Regions from separate parts of the Paenibacillus sp. S25 genome, predicted to be linked through region 2. Evidence: a T-box and tRNA genes for the amino acid it is inferred to sense, from the RefSeq annotation. Region 2 holds a T-box; the other regions hold tRNA genes.
The links. A T-box is a leader RNA that pairs with one kind of tRNA and senses whether it is charged. The one in region 2 lies ahead of leuS (leucine--tRNA ligase), so its partner is inferred to be a tRNA-Leu.
Positions count from the first base shown of each region.

Region 1: it encodes a tRNA-Leu, which carries the amino acid that the T-box ahead of leuS (leucine--tRNA ligase) is inferred to sense. The anticodon was not compared.
Region 3: it encodes a tRNA-Leu, which carries the amino acid that the T-box ahead of leuS (leucine--tRNA ligase) is inferred to sense. The anticodon was not compared.

Region 1 covers NZ_CP073683.1:1,995,766-2,000,513, forward strand. The annotation lists gene KAI37_RS08765 (hypothetical protein) at 1-209, shown strand, start outside; gene KAI37_RS08770 (hypothetical protein) at 350-571, shown strand; gene KAI37_RS08775 (carboxymuconolactone decarboxylase family protein) at 689-1,018, shown strand; gene KAI37_RS08780 (YhjD family protein) at 1,162-1,698, opposite strand; tRNA gene KAI37_RS08785 (tRNA-Leu) at 1,921-2,004, shown strand; gene msrA (peptide-methionine (S)-S-oxide reductase MsrA) at 2,284-2,796, shown strand; gene KAI37_RS08795 (divergent polysaccharide deacetylase family protein) at 2,922-3,857, shown strand; gene KAI37_RS08800 (N-acetylmuramoyl-L-alanine amidase) at 3,832-4,593, opposite strand.
Region 2 covers NZ_CP073683.1:4,040,864-4,045,611, reverse strand. The annotation lists gene KAI37_RS17630 (CvfB family protein) at 1-217, shown strand, start outside; gene KAI37_RS17625 (class I SAM-dependent DNA methyltransferase) at 221-994, shown strand; gene KAI37_RS17620 (tautomerase family protein) at 1,067-1,456, opposite strand; T-box leader at 1,641-1,898, shown strand; gene leuS (leucine--tRNA ligase) at 1,960-4,398, shown strand; gene comER (late competence protein ComER) at 4,379-4,748, opposite strand, start outside.
Region 3 covers NZ_CP073683.1:1,458,131-1,462,878, reverse strand. The annotation lists gene KAI37_RS06335 (glutathione peroxidase) at 457-942, shown strand; tRNA gene KAI37_RS06330 (tRNA-Leu) at 1,089-1,171, opposite strand; gene KAI37_RS06325 (urease accessory protein UreF) at 1,435-2,172, shown strand; gene KAI37_RS06320 (hypothetical protein) at 2,469-2,717, shown strand; gene KAI37_RS06315 (helix-turn-helix domain-containing protein) at 2,813-3,196, opposite strand; gene KAI37_RS06310 (helix-turn-helix domain-containing protein) at 3,289-3,663, opposite strand; gene KAI37_RS06305 (MarR family winged helix-turn-helix transcriptional regulator) at 3,849-4,304, opposite strand; tRNA gene KAI37_RS06300 (tRNA-Leu) at 4,468-4,550, opposite strand; tRNA gene KAI37_RS06295 (tRNA-Lys) at 4,566-4,641, opposite strand; tRNA gene KAI37_RS06290 (tRNA-Glu) at 4,728-4,748, opposite strand, start outside.

The DNA.
Region 1 (4,748 bases), 2.0 Mb from region 2:
TTTTTTGGTATAAACGCTATGTGGCCTGGTCTGAGTTGTTGACGTTGGTTAACCTATGCGAAGAATTGTCCTTCTCTTGGAAAGAAGAATTTACTGCTCACCAAGTGGAGTATGTAGATCAGCGAGTGTTGTCTGCACAAGTGCTGGACTTCTGGTACGAGAAGAACGATACAAAAGAACATGATCACAGTGTAAATCAGTCGGGATAATTTGTCGCTCTGTTGGCAATCCATATAAGTAGTAAGAGAGAAGAGACCTAAATGATTCGTTTAGGTCTCTTTTTAAACTTTTTTCATGTATATAGAATCATGGTCGCTGTGTTAAAAAAGTAAAAAAGGAGGGGACAAGGATGATTATGGACGAAGAATTGGATGCTTATCGACTCTCCGGTGAAAAGGTGCGTGTCGTACGCGATGGATTGGAGTCCAACGATGTTGTTGGTATTGTACTGGCATGGGATGATGAACAAGTGCTTATTCGCCGACAGAATCGACGTGTGGTCAAATTGGATCGTAGCTATACATACCAGTCGTTCAGCGAGCCGCGTCACAATCCGATAGATCTGGATTAGGAATGGGTTCCAAATGGGTGTTGGATAAAAATAACTGGGTGATTCATTAGGCATACAGAAACTCTAAATCGGACACAGTAATGATGGAAAATCCAACAGAGAGGACGTGCTGTGTCAATGACGGTTATGGACGAAAAAGTACATGCATACAAGGATCAAATCAGCCATTTGGAAGATCAGTTGCCCGAGGTAGTTCATGCATATCATCGCTTTACTGGAGAGTGCTTTCAAGCCGGCAGCTTAGATGAGAAAACCAAGCAACTGATTGCGCTAGGCATTGGCTTATTTGCCAACAATGAAGTATGCACGTTTTATCACGTGGACGAGGCGCGGTCCAAAGGAGCAAGTGATCAGGAAATTATGGAGACCATTGCTGTGGCCGCAGCAGTAGGTGGAGGACATGCTCTAAGTCAAGGGGTTACGCGTGTACAGAAGGCGTTGCAATAAGGCGAATCATTAATTGATGAGCTTATGCTTCGTCATAGCGGTTATAGATCGAATTGGATATATGATGAATATGGAAAGGAGCTTCCGAGCACAGTTGGTGTCTGCGGAAGCTTTTTTTCTTTTTCATGTTTGTTGTGCGGGGATTATGCTCTTCTACTTGCAGCGAAAGTAGCAGGGCGAGACGTTTTACGCTTATAGGCCAAAGAGGATGTAACCAAACTTCGTTCAACGATGCGTAGAGGTTTGGAAGTTGAATTGTTTGGTAATTCGGGGCAATGTTTCTCTAGTAAAGGAAGGGCAGCTGTATGGGGCATAGAGGTTGGGAGCCCCAGATATGCTCGCATCCGCTCATACATTTCTTTGCGGAATGCTGGCATTCCCATACTGAACTGCTCTTGATTGCCTTTACTTATATAGGTGGCGTGAATGCCGGAGTGGTTTTGTTGTATGTCCAGAACATGAATGTGATATTTATTAAATTCATGTTTTATTTCAGACAGCAGGATTCCGGTACGATCTACACCTGCGTTAACCATTTCGACATAAAGATCAGGGGTTTTCAGCATACCGCTTTCTTCAAGAATTAGGCTGTCCCGCTCAAATACTTTTTGAATAAAGGTAAGGAGCAGATAACTTTTCACAAGAGACCATTCATGCTGAGTAGTATCTAAAGAGGTCATTACCATTCACCGCCTTAGGAAAATGTGATGATAATTCATAACCGATTGAAGAAAAGGAACTTTTGTTCCCGGGAACCTATGTTCTTATTTTAGTTTATTATTCCTTTTTTATCAAGAGAAAATTAACGAACATAAAAGGTTTGACATCTTGATATAGGCATGGTATGATCTATCTTGTCACTAAGAAAGATTGCTCTTTCGAGGATAAAAGACAACTTATATGCGGTCGTGGCGGAATTGGCAGACGCGCACGGTTCAGGTCCGTGTGGGCTAACCCCCGTGGAGGTTCGAGTCCTCTCGACCGCATCCATTAGAAAAGGTCTATAGAATTGCTCTCGTAGCAGTTTTAGAGACCTTTTTCTTATATTTCTGGGGATTTGCTCATAGTCTAAGCTGAACATGTTTCTTGTCTTCACGCAAACTATGGATTTCAATAAAGGATTCTGACAAATTACTTGATTTCATTTAAGTCAGGATTTTGCAAAATCCTCAAGTTTATAAACAATTCTTTTATAAGGTTATCTTTTAAGATATGATAGAAAATAACGCACTTTATGATGAAGTATTTGAAAGGTTGGATGTAAGATGGAGAAAGCAACTTTTGCAGGTGGATGCTTCTGGTGTATGGTGACTCCGTTTGAAGAACAGCCGGGCATTCATGGCATTGTGTCAGGATACACTGGAGGAACGATTCCCGATCCGACCTACGAGCAGGTTAAAACAGGAACTACAGGTCACTACGAGGTGGTGCAGATTACTTTTGAGCCTGAGCTGTTTCCTTATGAAAAGCTGCTCGAATTATATTGGCCGCAAACAGATCCTACCGACGAGGAAGGTCAATTTCAGGACCGAGGTACACAGTATAAACCCGCAATTTTTTATCATACAGAGCAGCAACGTGAGCTTGCGCAACAGTCCAAGGAGCAGTTGGCACAAAGTGGACGCTTTGATAAGCCAATTGTAACGGAGATCCTTCCTGCTTCGATTTTTTATTCGGCAGAGGATTATCATCAGGATTACCACAAGAAAAATGTGAAGCACTATAAGGAAGATCGGGCCCAATCAGGCCGTGATGAATTTATTGATAAGAACTGGTAAGCAGCTTTAATATACGTTTCTACGCACGATAAGGCAGATCAGGGAGTATTCCATGGATCTGCCTTATACATATTTAGACGAGGTTACTCACACAATGAAGGGACAGAGAAGGAGGCTGACCCGCAATGAGTACACGACGGAAGCTACACATGAGAAACATAATAAAAAAGGCTTTAAAGGCATCTCGCGGCCAGAAAGAGCCAACTTATGTACCTGTATTCCATTCAAGCTCTAAAATTCGGAGAACCGTAGTACTCTGTATTTCGGTATGCATGTTATTCATGGTCTATAGTACTGGTGTTGCAAAAGCATTAGACAAACAGGCCGTGCCGCAAAAGATGGTTGCCGTCATTATCGACGATCTGGGAAATAATATGAAAGGGACTGAGCAAATTTTAAATTTACCCGTTAAGATTACCGTGGCTGTGATGCCTTTCCTGCCTACAACCAAGCAGGACGCTATGGAAGCGCATAAGCGTGGTCATGATGTCATCGTCCATCTTCCGATGGAACCAAAGCAGGGAAAGCCCGAATGGCTTGGACCCGGAGCAATTAAGGCAAATATGACGGATGAAGAAGTACGCGCTAAGGTGACAGCAGCTATAAAGGATGTTCCTTATGCGATAGGAATGAACAACCACATGGGTTCCAAGGTCACTTCGGATAAACGCATTATGTCTATTGTTCTTGATGTTTGTAAGGAGCATGGACTATTTTTTGTCGACAGCCGTACTAATTATTGGTCAGTGGTGCCTGAACTTGCCGCTAAAAAGGGAATGCCACCAGTACGCAATGATGTTTTCCTGGATGATGTCCATACACTCGCTCATGTGAATCGGCAACTTACAAAAGTAGTTGAGTGGCTGGACGAGCACGATACATGCGTAACGATTGGGCACGTTGGCGTGTCTGGCATGTATACATCCTCGGCTCTTCATTCATCGGTTCCCAAGCTAAAGGAGCACGCCAAATTTGTGGGTATTAGCGATTTGGTGCGTGCTGTATGGGGATGGACTGGAGACCCAGCCACCAACACTACCATGCCGTCAGATGCGCAATAATGCCTTCGGCAACAGCTTCAGCAATGCTTTTTTGACCACGATCCTCGGAAAGCATAGCTCTGTCCTGTTCGTTACTTATAAATCCGGTTTCCACAATTACAGCGGGATGCTGGATTTTATTCAGAAGATAAAAGGGTTTTCCGTACACTGTTTCTCTATTCATGCAAAATAAGCGGTTTAATGAATGTTGAATCCGTTCAGCCAACAGATAGCTGCTGCCTTCATCCTGATACAGCACAATGGGTCCCCGTTTTTCGGTACGTTTGGTCCAATTGACATGCAGGCTTACAACCAAAGCGGTGGGCAGTTGTTCTGTTAGACTTTTACGTTGAGCCAGGTCTTTAAGGTGCCGGGATTTGGACTGCAACCAACGGTTATCGTCACTCAGTGCGTAGTCCTTGTCCCGATTCAGGACAGCAGGGTAGCCCTGGGAGCGTAAGATCAAGTACAGCTTTTGAGCAATGGCGAGATTGATATCTTTTTCCAAAAGCCCTTTATGACTTGTTCCACCATCCACACCGCCATGGCCTACATCAATCAGGACAACGGGCTTGGCAAAAGCGTGAAAGGACGAATGTACGTTGGATGGACCCTCTATATACTTGTTCGGTTCGCTATTCTTCTCGTTGGGCTGAGCAGCTATATAGGTAAATGGGGCAAATACAGCACTGCAAAGGATGCATAGACTCAACCCCAGCCCTTTCAGCCATATCTTGTTTAACTTTTTTTTTCGCACGTTCTATTCCTCCAGTGGACGAATTAATTGTTTACTGAAAAACCATGCATAACAGACATCAAATCTAATGCAGCGTAGCTGCCTTCAAACATAACAATTAGCCTTGAGGCAACTGTTATGTTGAAGATAGTATGTTCCATTTAAGGGAAACCATG
Region 2 (4,748 bases):
TCGGCTGATTGCTTTTCTGAAAGAGCGTCCGGGCGGCGGCATGCCTTATTCCGACGCAACACCGCCGGATATTATCAAGCAACGGTTCGGTATCAGTAAATCCGCCTTCAAGCGTGCGATGGGCAAGCTGATGAAGGAAGGACTGGTTACACAGAAGGAAAACTGGACCTACCTGGTGGAGAATATACCTGAACCGAAGGACGGGAATGGGGAATAAAAAATGGCTTCTTACCGGAAGTTTGCCTATGTGTATGATGAGCTGATGCAGGACATGCCGTATCCAGACTGGTTGCGCTTTGCACGGCAGGCTTGGGATCAGTACGGTATGCCTCATACGGTGGCCGAGCTGGGCTGCGGAACGGGTTCAATTACGATCCCCCTAGTTAATTCGGGCTTCGAGGTGGCTGGAATCGACTTATCCTCTGACATGCTGGCAGTAGCCCGTCGCAAAATGGAAACCACTCCACAGGGACAGCGATTGTTTCGTGAAGGAAGCGTTCGCTGGATACAACAGGATATGAGAGAATGGATTTTACCCGAGCCTGTGGATTCTGTAATTTCTTTTTGCGATTGTCTGAATTACTTGTTGGAGGAAGAAGATATAATTTCTACTTTTCGCAGAACGCATGCTGGTCTGAAGCCTGGCGGAACCTTCTTATTCGATGTACATCATCCCCAGACGTTTTTACGTTATGATGAAGAGCAGCCTTTCGTACTGGACGAACGCTCTATCTCGTATATCTGGACATGTGCGTTGGACACTCCCCGTTGTGAAATTGAGCATCATCTTAGTATCTTTGCGAAAGCAGAACAAGAAGGACGCGATCTATACCAGCGTTTCGAGGAAATACATGTACAACGTGCCTATGACCCAGACTGGATGAAGGCAGAATTGTCCAAAGCGGGTTTTCGTGAGGTGAAGGTATATGCGGATTTTGAATGGGTAGAAGCAGAAGATGACGCGGCGAGACTGTTTTATGTTGCAGTAAAATAGCAAGGCTTCATTTAGCGAGTATGGGAAAAGAAAGACGCTTTTCATGATGACATGAAGGGCGTCTTTTTGCACTTATATATTCACTTTATAGTTCAACTGAAGCTCATCACCCGGTACACCCCGAATGCCCCAGTTATGTTTGGGCGTTTCAAATATAGTAATCTCAAGATCCTGTGGAGAAATACCCAAAAGATCGTTAATTCTTTGGAATAACAGGTTAATGAGTTGCTTCTTAGCTTCTGTCGTTCTGCCTTCAAAGATACTGATTTCAATAATGGTGTACGCCTCAGAGCGACCATCGGCATATATAAAGTCTTCCTGATCCATAGGAAAAAAACGATGAAACCTCTTGTCAGGAGGATATTTGAACGCATCCACCACAGCAGAATGAATCACCTCTGAAAGTTGCTTTTTGATTGGATTTAGAGTTTCTTTTATTCCGTAAATTTTTATCTGTGCCATTTCTCAGCTCACCTTTCTTATCTCAACTCATCTCAACTTGAAGCGATTTAACTCGGAATTATTATAAAACATTCGTATGCATGTGTCATGAACAATTAGTATGAAGAGGGTCTTTAACACCAAAGGTAGTCCTTATTTGACTTTTTTCGCGGTTTTCAATATAATAGTGCCATTATTAACGGTTAAACAATCGCTGATGAGGAATAGTAGCTTTGTCTGGACATGTAGAGAGCCGGCGGGTGGTGCAAGCCGGTTGACAGTGCAAAGTGAACTCGCCTCGGAGATATGCGTCCAACGCAGGAACGCCCTATACAGGTGCTTGTATCCTGTTATTAACCCGCATCGGATCACCTCCGTTATCAGGTGCAAAGGGAGTAGAACGCGAAGAACGCTTTCTGCTAACTAGGGTGGTACCACGGGAATATAACCTCTCGTCCCTAGCGCTGACACGCTACGGGATGCAGAGGTTTTTTTGTTGCATACCGTTTGAGGAGGAAAAGACAATGACAGACACACAGCCGAAGCACGGCTATCAACCGCAAAGTATTGAACCAAAATGGCAGAAATATTGGGATGAGAACAAGACGTTCCGCACCGGGGAAGAGCCGGGCAAACCTAAGTTTTATGCTTTGGATATGTTTCCGTACCCATCTGGAGCCGGCCTGCATGTAGGCCACCCGGAGGGCTACACAGCTACGGATATTGTTTCACGATATAAAAGAATGCGCGGCTACAACGTACTGCATCCGATGGGTTGGGACGCCTTCGGTCTGCCTGCCGAGCAGCATGCGCTAGATACAGGGGAGCACCCACGCGAAATTACGGTGAAAAATGTAAATAACTTTCGCCGCCAAATCAAATCGCTCGGCTTCTCCTACGACTGGGATCGTGAAATCAGCACGACGGATCCTGATTATTACAAATGGACACAGTGGATCTTCATCCAGCTGTACAAGCGCGGCCTTGCATATGTAGCTGAAGTACCTGTGAACTGGTGCCCAGCGCTGGGAACGGTGCTAGCGAATGAAGAAGTTATTGACGGTAAGAGTGAGCGTGGCGGTCATCCGGTCGTCCGTAAACCAATGCGTCAATGGATGCTGAAAATTACGGAATACGCGGATCGTCTGCTGGAGGATCTGGAGGAACTGGATTGGTCTGAGAGTATTAAGGATATGCAGCGGAACTGGATCGGTAAGTCTACCGGGGCAGAGGTTCGTTTTCCAATTGAAGGCTATGACGAGCAACTCACAGTATTTACAACCCGTCCAGATACACTGTTCGGCGCAAGCTACTGTGTGCTGGCACCAGAGCAGGAATTGGTGGATATTATCACTACGCCTGAGCAAAAGGATGCTGTACAACAGTACCGTGAACAAGCTGCTCGTAAAAGCGATCTGGAGCGTACAGATCTGGCCAAGGATAAAACAGGCGTATTCACAGGAGCTTATGCAGTGAACCCGGTGAACGGCGAAAAGCTGCCGATCTGGATTGCTGACTATGTACTTGCAGGCTACGGAACTGGAGCGATTATGGCTGTACCTGCTCACGATGCGCGTGACTGGGAATTTGCCAAGCAATTTGGATTGAATATCATTGAGGTTGTCCAAGGTGGAGATGTGGCTAATGAGCCATATACTGAAGATGGACCGCACGTCAATTCCGGCCCGCTGAATGGACTTACCAACGAGGAAGCGATTCCGAAGATGATTGAATGGCTGGAAGCTGAGGGCAAAGGACACGGCAAAGTCACCTATCGCCTGCGTGACTGGTTGTTCAGCCGTCAACGCTATTGGGGCGAGCCGATTCCGGTAATTCATCTGGAGGATGGAACGATCAAAACGGTTCCTGAGGACCAACTTCCGCTCGTACTGCCGGAGATGGACAATATCAAGCCTTCAGGTACAGGTGAATCCCCGCTGGCGAACGCAACAGATTGGGTCGAAACCATTGATCCTGAGACAGGTATGAAAGCACGCCGCGAGACAAATACAATGCCACAATGGGCAGGCAGTTGCTGGTATTACCTGCGCTTTATTGATCCGAAAAATGACAAAGAGCTTGTATCCAAAGAGAAACAACGTGAATGGATGCCTGTTGATTTGTACATTGGCGGAGCGGAACATGCGGTTCTTCACTTGCTGTATGCCCGTTTCTGGCATAAGGTACTGTATGATATCGGCGTAGTGGAAACGAAAGAGCCTTTTTATAAGCTGGTCAACCAGGGTATGATTTTGGGCAATAACAATGAAAAAATGAGTAAATCACGCGGTAATGTCATTAATCCTGATGATATTGTCAATACGTTTGGCGCCGATACGCTGCGTATTTATGAGATGTTTATGGGGCCGCTGGAAGCGACCAAGCCATGGAATGAGAATGGGGTAGAGGGAGCACATCGTTTTCTGTCCCGCGTATGGCGCCTGTTTGTTTCCGAGGATGGTAGCCTGAATGATAAAATTACAAATGACGGCGGTAGCGATGAGTTCAATCGTACTTGGCATAAAACGCTGAAAAAAGTAACCGAAGATATGGATGCACTGCGCTTCAATACAGCGATCAGCCAGCTGATGATCTTCACCAACGATGCATACAAAGCAGACCTTCTGCCGCGTGCAGCAATGGAAAACTTCGTGCAAATGCTGTCGCCGCTTGCACCCCATCTGGCCGAGGAATTGTGGCAGCTGCTGGGGCACAATGATAGCATTACCTACGCGGCCTGGCCTGCTTATGATGAAGCATGGACGGTGGACGCCGAAGTGGAAATTGTTGTGCAAGTGAATGGTAAAATTGTGCAGCGTGCAACGATTGCCAAGGATCTTGATGCTAAAGCGATGGAAGCATTCGCTGTGTCGTTGGACAATGTTCAGCAGGCACTGGCCGGCAAAACGATCCGCAAGGTAATTGCTGTTCCAGGTAAGCTGGTTAATATTGTTGCCGGTTAATTGGCTTTAAGCCGAAGGAGACATCCACCTTTTGCATGTCTTCTTCATACTTGTTGTGCGTGGCTTGTATCAGCTCGGGAAAGACACTATGCAGGCTGATGTCCAACAGTGCGAGAGCTTCGGCAGTAATACCTCCGGGAACCGCCACTCTGGCCTGTAACTCGGCTGGTGTCATCCCGCCTTCCGTGAGTAGCTTTCCAGTGCCGATAATCATTTCACCGGCCAGGGCGCATAGCTCCGTACGGTCTATACCTGTAGCTTGCACTGCGGCTTGAATCCACTGGTCCATAAAAAAGGCCAAGAAAGCAGGACCGCAACTCGAAAAATCCGACGTGATCCGAGTATAAGAT
Region 3 (4,748 bases), 2.6 Mb from region 2:
CTTCATTCAAGTTAATTTGAAATTACGTCTTGAATCATACACCCGCGCATGGAAGACTGTAAAGCTCAACTGCGGGGTTATAAATCGGCCTTTAGAGCCTAGGATATTAATAATAGCGCTTACAATACTACTATGCTTATCACAGCTCCTTCAATCTCTGTTTTTCATCCCTTTTCAAAAATGACAAGCATGTCAATATTGGCGTAGGGTAGGGCGTTTTTGGCCTTTTTTTGTAAAAAGAGAAGAAAATACGCTATATGTACCAGCTAAACACCGATTGAACCCGCTTTTATAAGAAGAAACACCTTAATTCGCTCCATTTGCGGTGCGATTTACTGTTTTGAACAAAATACGATTTTACAGCGGCTAAAGGCTTGATACAGCTTTTCAAAACTTGCAACCTCGCTTTTAATTGCTTACAATTTAATTGCTGAATATTGAATAAGGAGAGATACTATGACCGTTTATGAATATGATGCGCAAACCCTGCAAGGGAAACAAATTCCGTTATCCACATATGAAGGGAACGTTCTGCTTATCGTGAACACTGCCAGCAAATGTGGGTTAACCCCCCAATACAAAGCGCTACAAGAGCTATATGACCAGTACCATGAACAGGGGCTCGAAATTTTGGGATTCCCCAGCAACCAATTTGCCAAACAAGAGCCAGGTTCCAGCGAGGAGATTTCCGAGTTTTGCCAGATCAATTATGGTGTTACCTTTCCGATGTTCGCCAAGACAGATGTCAATGGCGATCAAGCGCACCCCTTATTTCGCTACTTGACCCAAACTGCTCCGGGGGTATTAGGGTCTAAAGCGATCAAATGGAATTTTACTAAATTCTTAATTACACGAGAAGGTAACGTATTTAAGCGCTATGCACCGCAAACCACTCCAGATAAGCTGGCGGGAGATATAGAGCAGCTTTTGCAGCAAAACTGACATCCTTCTTTATCACAGTTAATAAATGACCTATTGTCTACCGTTGCTTCTGTGGCTAAAGGATATAACGAAAAATGCTTAACAAAAAAAGCATCCCTTCACGTAAACCGTGTCAGGATGCTTTTTTAACTGAGTCTTGCATATAATGCGGTCGAGAGGACTCGAACCTCCACGGGCGTACGCCCACTACCCCCTCAAGATAGCGTGTCTGCCATTCCACCACGACCGCAAATCATAATGTAATGAGGCAACAGATTTATTATACTCTCTCATCAACTATTTGTAAACAAAAACATAATAATTATTTTATATGTTATTTTAACTAACATATATGAGCGATAAGAATATTTAATTTGACACAAAAGCTATTTAAATGTAAATATATATTACATATATTTCGAATACAGTTTGTTTCCCCAAAGTAAAGAGTTAAATAACATAACATAAGGATTCACTTCGAGGAGGCGAACCACCTTGCATAAAGGCAACCGTTTGCTGAACTATGCATTATTGTTGGACCCTTCCCTACCTGTTGGTGGCTTCACCCGTTTTAACGGACTGGAGAAACTATTCCGTAACGGACATTTGAACAGTCTACAAGACCTGGAACATTACATGCTGGATGATTTGTATCCTCAATTTACAACCGTTGACGGCATGGCTATCAAAAGTCTGTATGTCGCCATCCAGCAGAATGACAGTTGGCGGATCGCCCTCATTGATAAGATGCTGCATACCCAACGTCCCTCCTGGCAGCATGTGAAGGAGTTTCGTCTATCCGGCCAGCGTCTGCTCAAGCTCGCTAAGGCTCTTTATCCTTGGCTTGAATTTGACCAGTTGGAATCCATACTCATTCAATACAATGCGATTGGCACACTCGCTACCGTTCACACCTGGATTAACTTCCTCCTCGGAAACGATGTAGAACAGACCGTTCACGGCTATCTTAGCGCAGCGGTGTCCTCCTGTGTGGAAGATGCCTTCAAATTACTCAATCCTCCTTATGAGGAAAAGAACCCTCTTATGGAGCGTATGACAAGCGAGCTGCTCTCCGCCTGGAAGAAGCTTAACGAGCCTGAGCCAACTGCATTCCAGCGTCGCCTTCTTCACAGACATTGGTCCAGCTCCTACATCACTCTACCTCTTTATACGAGCCATAATAGCCAATCGGATGAACCTAGACTGTTTTCCTCCTCAGGTCTATTCAAACGCCTTCCTGCATCCCCCTGATGCGTCGTTTCGCCAATGTGGTCACAACACCAAAAACACTCTGTCCCTTTCCTCAGGTGGCAGAGTGTTTTTGGTCCACATATAATCGCAATTCACACCATTGGCAGACTCTAGACGGATTATCAGAACCACCTAGCACTTAATTAAGTAATTAATTCAACAAAATGACGCATTTACGATTGTAAAAACACGTATAAAAGTGTATCATAGTGTTAGATGGTTAATTCTAACATGTTTACTGATGATTATTATAACACACCAATTATTCCGCAAGAATCCGTAAGGGGCGATTTCTCTTGAACAACAAAATGCCTGTCACCTCCTTCGGGTGGGCCATCAAACAACGGCTTGTCGAACTTCGACTGGATCAGAAAACATTTTGTGAGACACACAATATTCCGCCTTCACGCTTGTCCAATCTGATTCACGGCACCCGCAAAGCACAAAGGTACAGAAAACAAGTTGCTGCAATTCTGAACATCGACGATAACGATTATAAGGAGGCACCGCACTCTAAACCTAACAAGCATTCCAGTTACATATAGGTCATTCCATATCACCAAGAAACCAAATAAACCCGTAAAGCGAACCCCTCCAGTTCGTTTACGGGTTTTCAACCCAGACATCTTTAGCCAAAAAATTATTCCGGCTTTGTTTTATCCTTCTCACTTTTTTGCTTACGGTATTTCGCAAATTCAACATATTCTAAAATAAAATTCTGTTCTTCCGTCTCAAGATCTTCTGCCTGGCAATTCAGTGGCCCCATCACTCCAAAAAAATAAGCAGCCTTCTGCTCCTGAAGTACGCCTTCTCCTGGCTTAATCCCTTTCATTAACCAATCGAGCGATACATTAAAAAAGTCCGAAATCTGAATCAAATGGGTGGTACCCGGCGTTGTTTTACCCCTTCTCCAATCACCGAGATTCCCTGAACTGATTTTAAGTTTTTCACAAAATGCCTTCTTGGTCATTCCGCGATCCTTAATCAAAGCTTCAATCCGCTGATAAATAGTTTGATCTCCCAAAATGTTTCCCCTCCGACACAGTAACTTTTTCTGAAATAATTTTCATTTTTCAGCCTTACTCATTAGTAATCCTCATCAAATCCTAAGCACCATTACCCCATAGTAGAATTGCGCTGGTTTTTCTCTTTACGAAAGCGGGTAAATTCAATATACTCAAGTATAAAATTTCTTTCCGCCTCACTAAGCGGTTCCCCCTGGCAATTCAGTTGCCCTGAAGCGCCAAAAAAATAAGGGTCTTGCGACTCCTTTAGCACCTCACCCTGTACATCTCGACCCAGCATGATCCAATCCAGACTGGCATCAAAAAATGAAGCAATTTCAATGAGTTTATTCGTCCCCGGCGTCGTTTTTCCTCTTTTCCAATCCCCGAAGTTCCCTGTACTAATGCCTAACTGCTGGCAGAACGCCTTTTTCGTCATTCCCCGTTCCTTGATGAGTTCCTCAATGCGATGGTAAATAGATTGCATAGAAGTTCCTTCCTCCCTAGCAGGCTCTCAAATAACGATATCATGTTCTCTGTTCCCATTTCAAAGATCACGTATGCTAAAATTACCGAATTATGTATGTTGGTTTCCATTATACCACAACACACAACAAAAACCGCCTGTTTTCCGAAGAAAGGGCGGTCTTTAAGCCAGTCCAGTTACGCCAATCACGTAGCAATGTTGTCAATTTTAAGTAAAATATGCTTCAATTCATTCAAAGTTTCACTCAGATGCAATAAATCTTCTTCCGGCAGATACACCAGTCTTTCTTGAATTTTATTGGAGAAGGTATGAAATACCTGTTCACAAAAAGCATCGCCTTCCTGTGTAATCGCCACATTCACGACTCTGCGATCCGAATCACACGACTGGCGGTCAGCCAACCCATGCTCCACCAGTTTGTCCAGAAGAGGAGTCATGTTCGGACGTGAGACGTTGAGCTGTTTGGACAAATCTGATACCGTAGACGAACGCACTTCACGCAGAAGCATTAGCACCTGAAAGTTATTAGGTGACAAGTGTAATGGGAAATCGAGCGGACCGTAGGTGAAAAATTTCTTCTTCACAATCGGAAACAAGCCCAAAATATTTTCTGATATATTTCCTAACAGTTGAGTGTCCATATTTTTCACCGTCACTTCATAAGTTTATACTTATCATTCTATAACATTATGGCGTTATATTATACTATGGAATCATTATTTCATCATAATCATTACTTTATTACATCACTAAACAAATAAAAAAAGCCTCTACCGCGAGAGACTTTTCCGTTTATTCCATTGATGCGGTCGAGAGGACTCGAACCTCCACGAGCGTACGCTCACTACCCCCTCAAGATAGCGTGTCTGCCATTCCACCACGACCGCATAACAAAATATAAATGGTGAGCCATGAAGGACTCGAACCTTCGACACCCTGATTAAAAGTCAGGTGCTCTACCAACTGAGCTAATGGCTCATGCAGTTCATCCAAGCTGTCCGCCATTAGACCAGACCTCAGGAATTTCCCTTAAGCATGCAACATGTAGTCTATAAAGACAACAATGACCCGTAGGGGATTCGAAC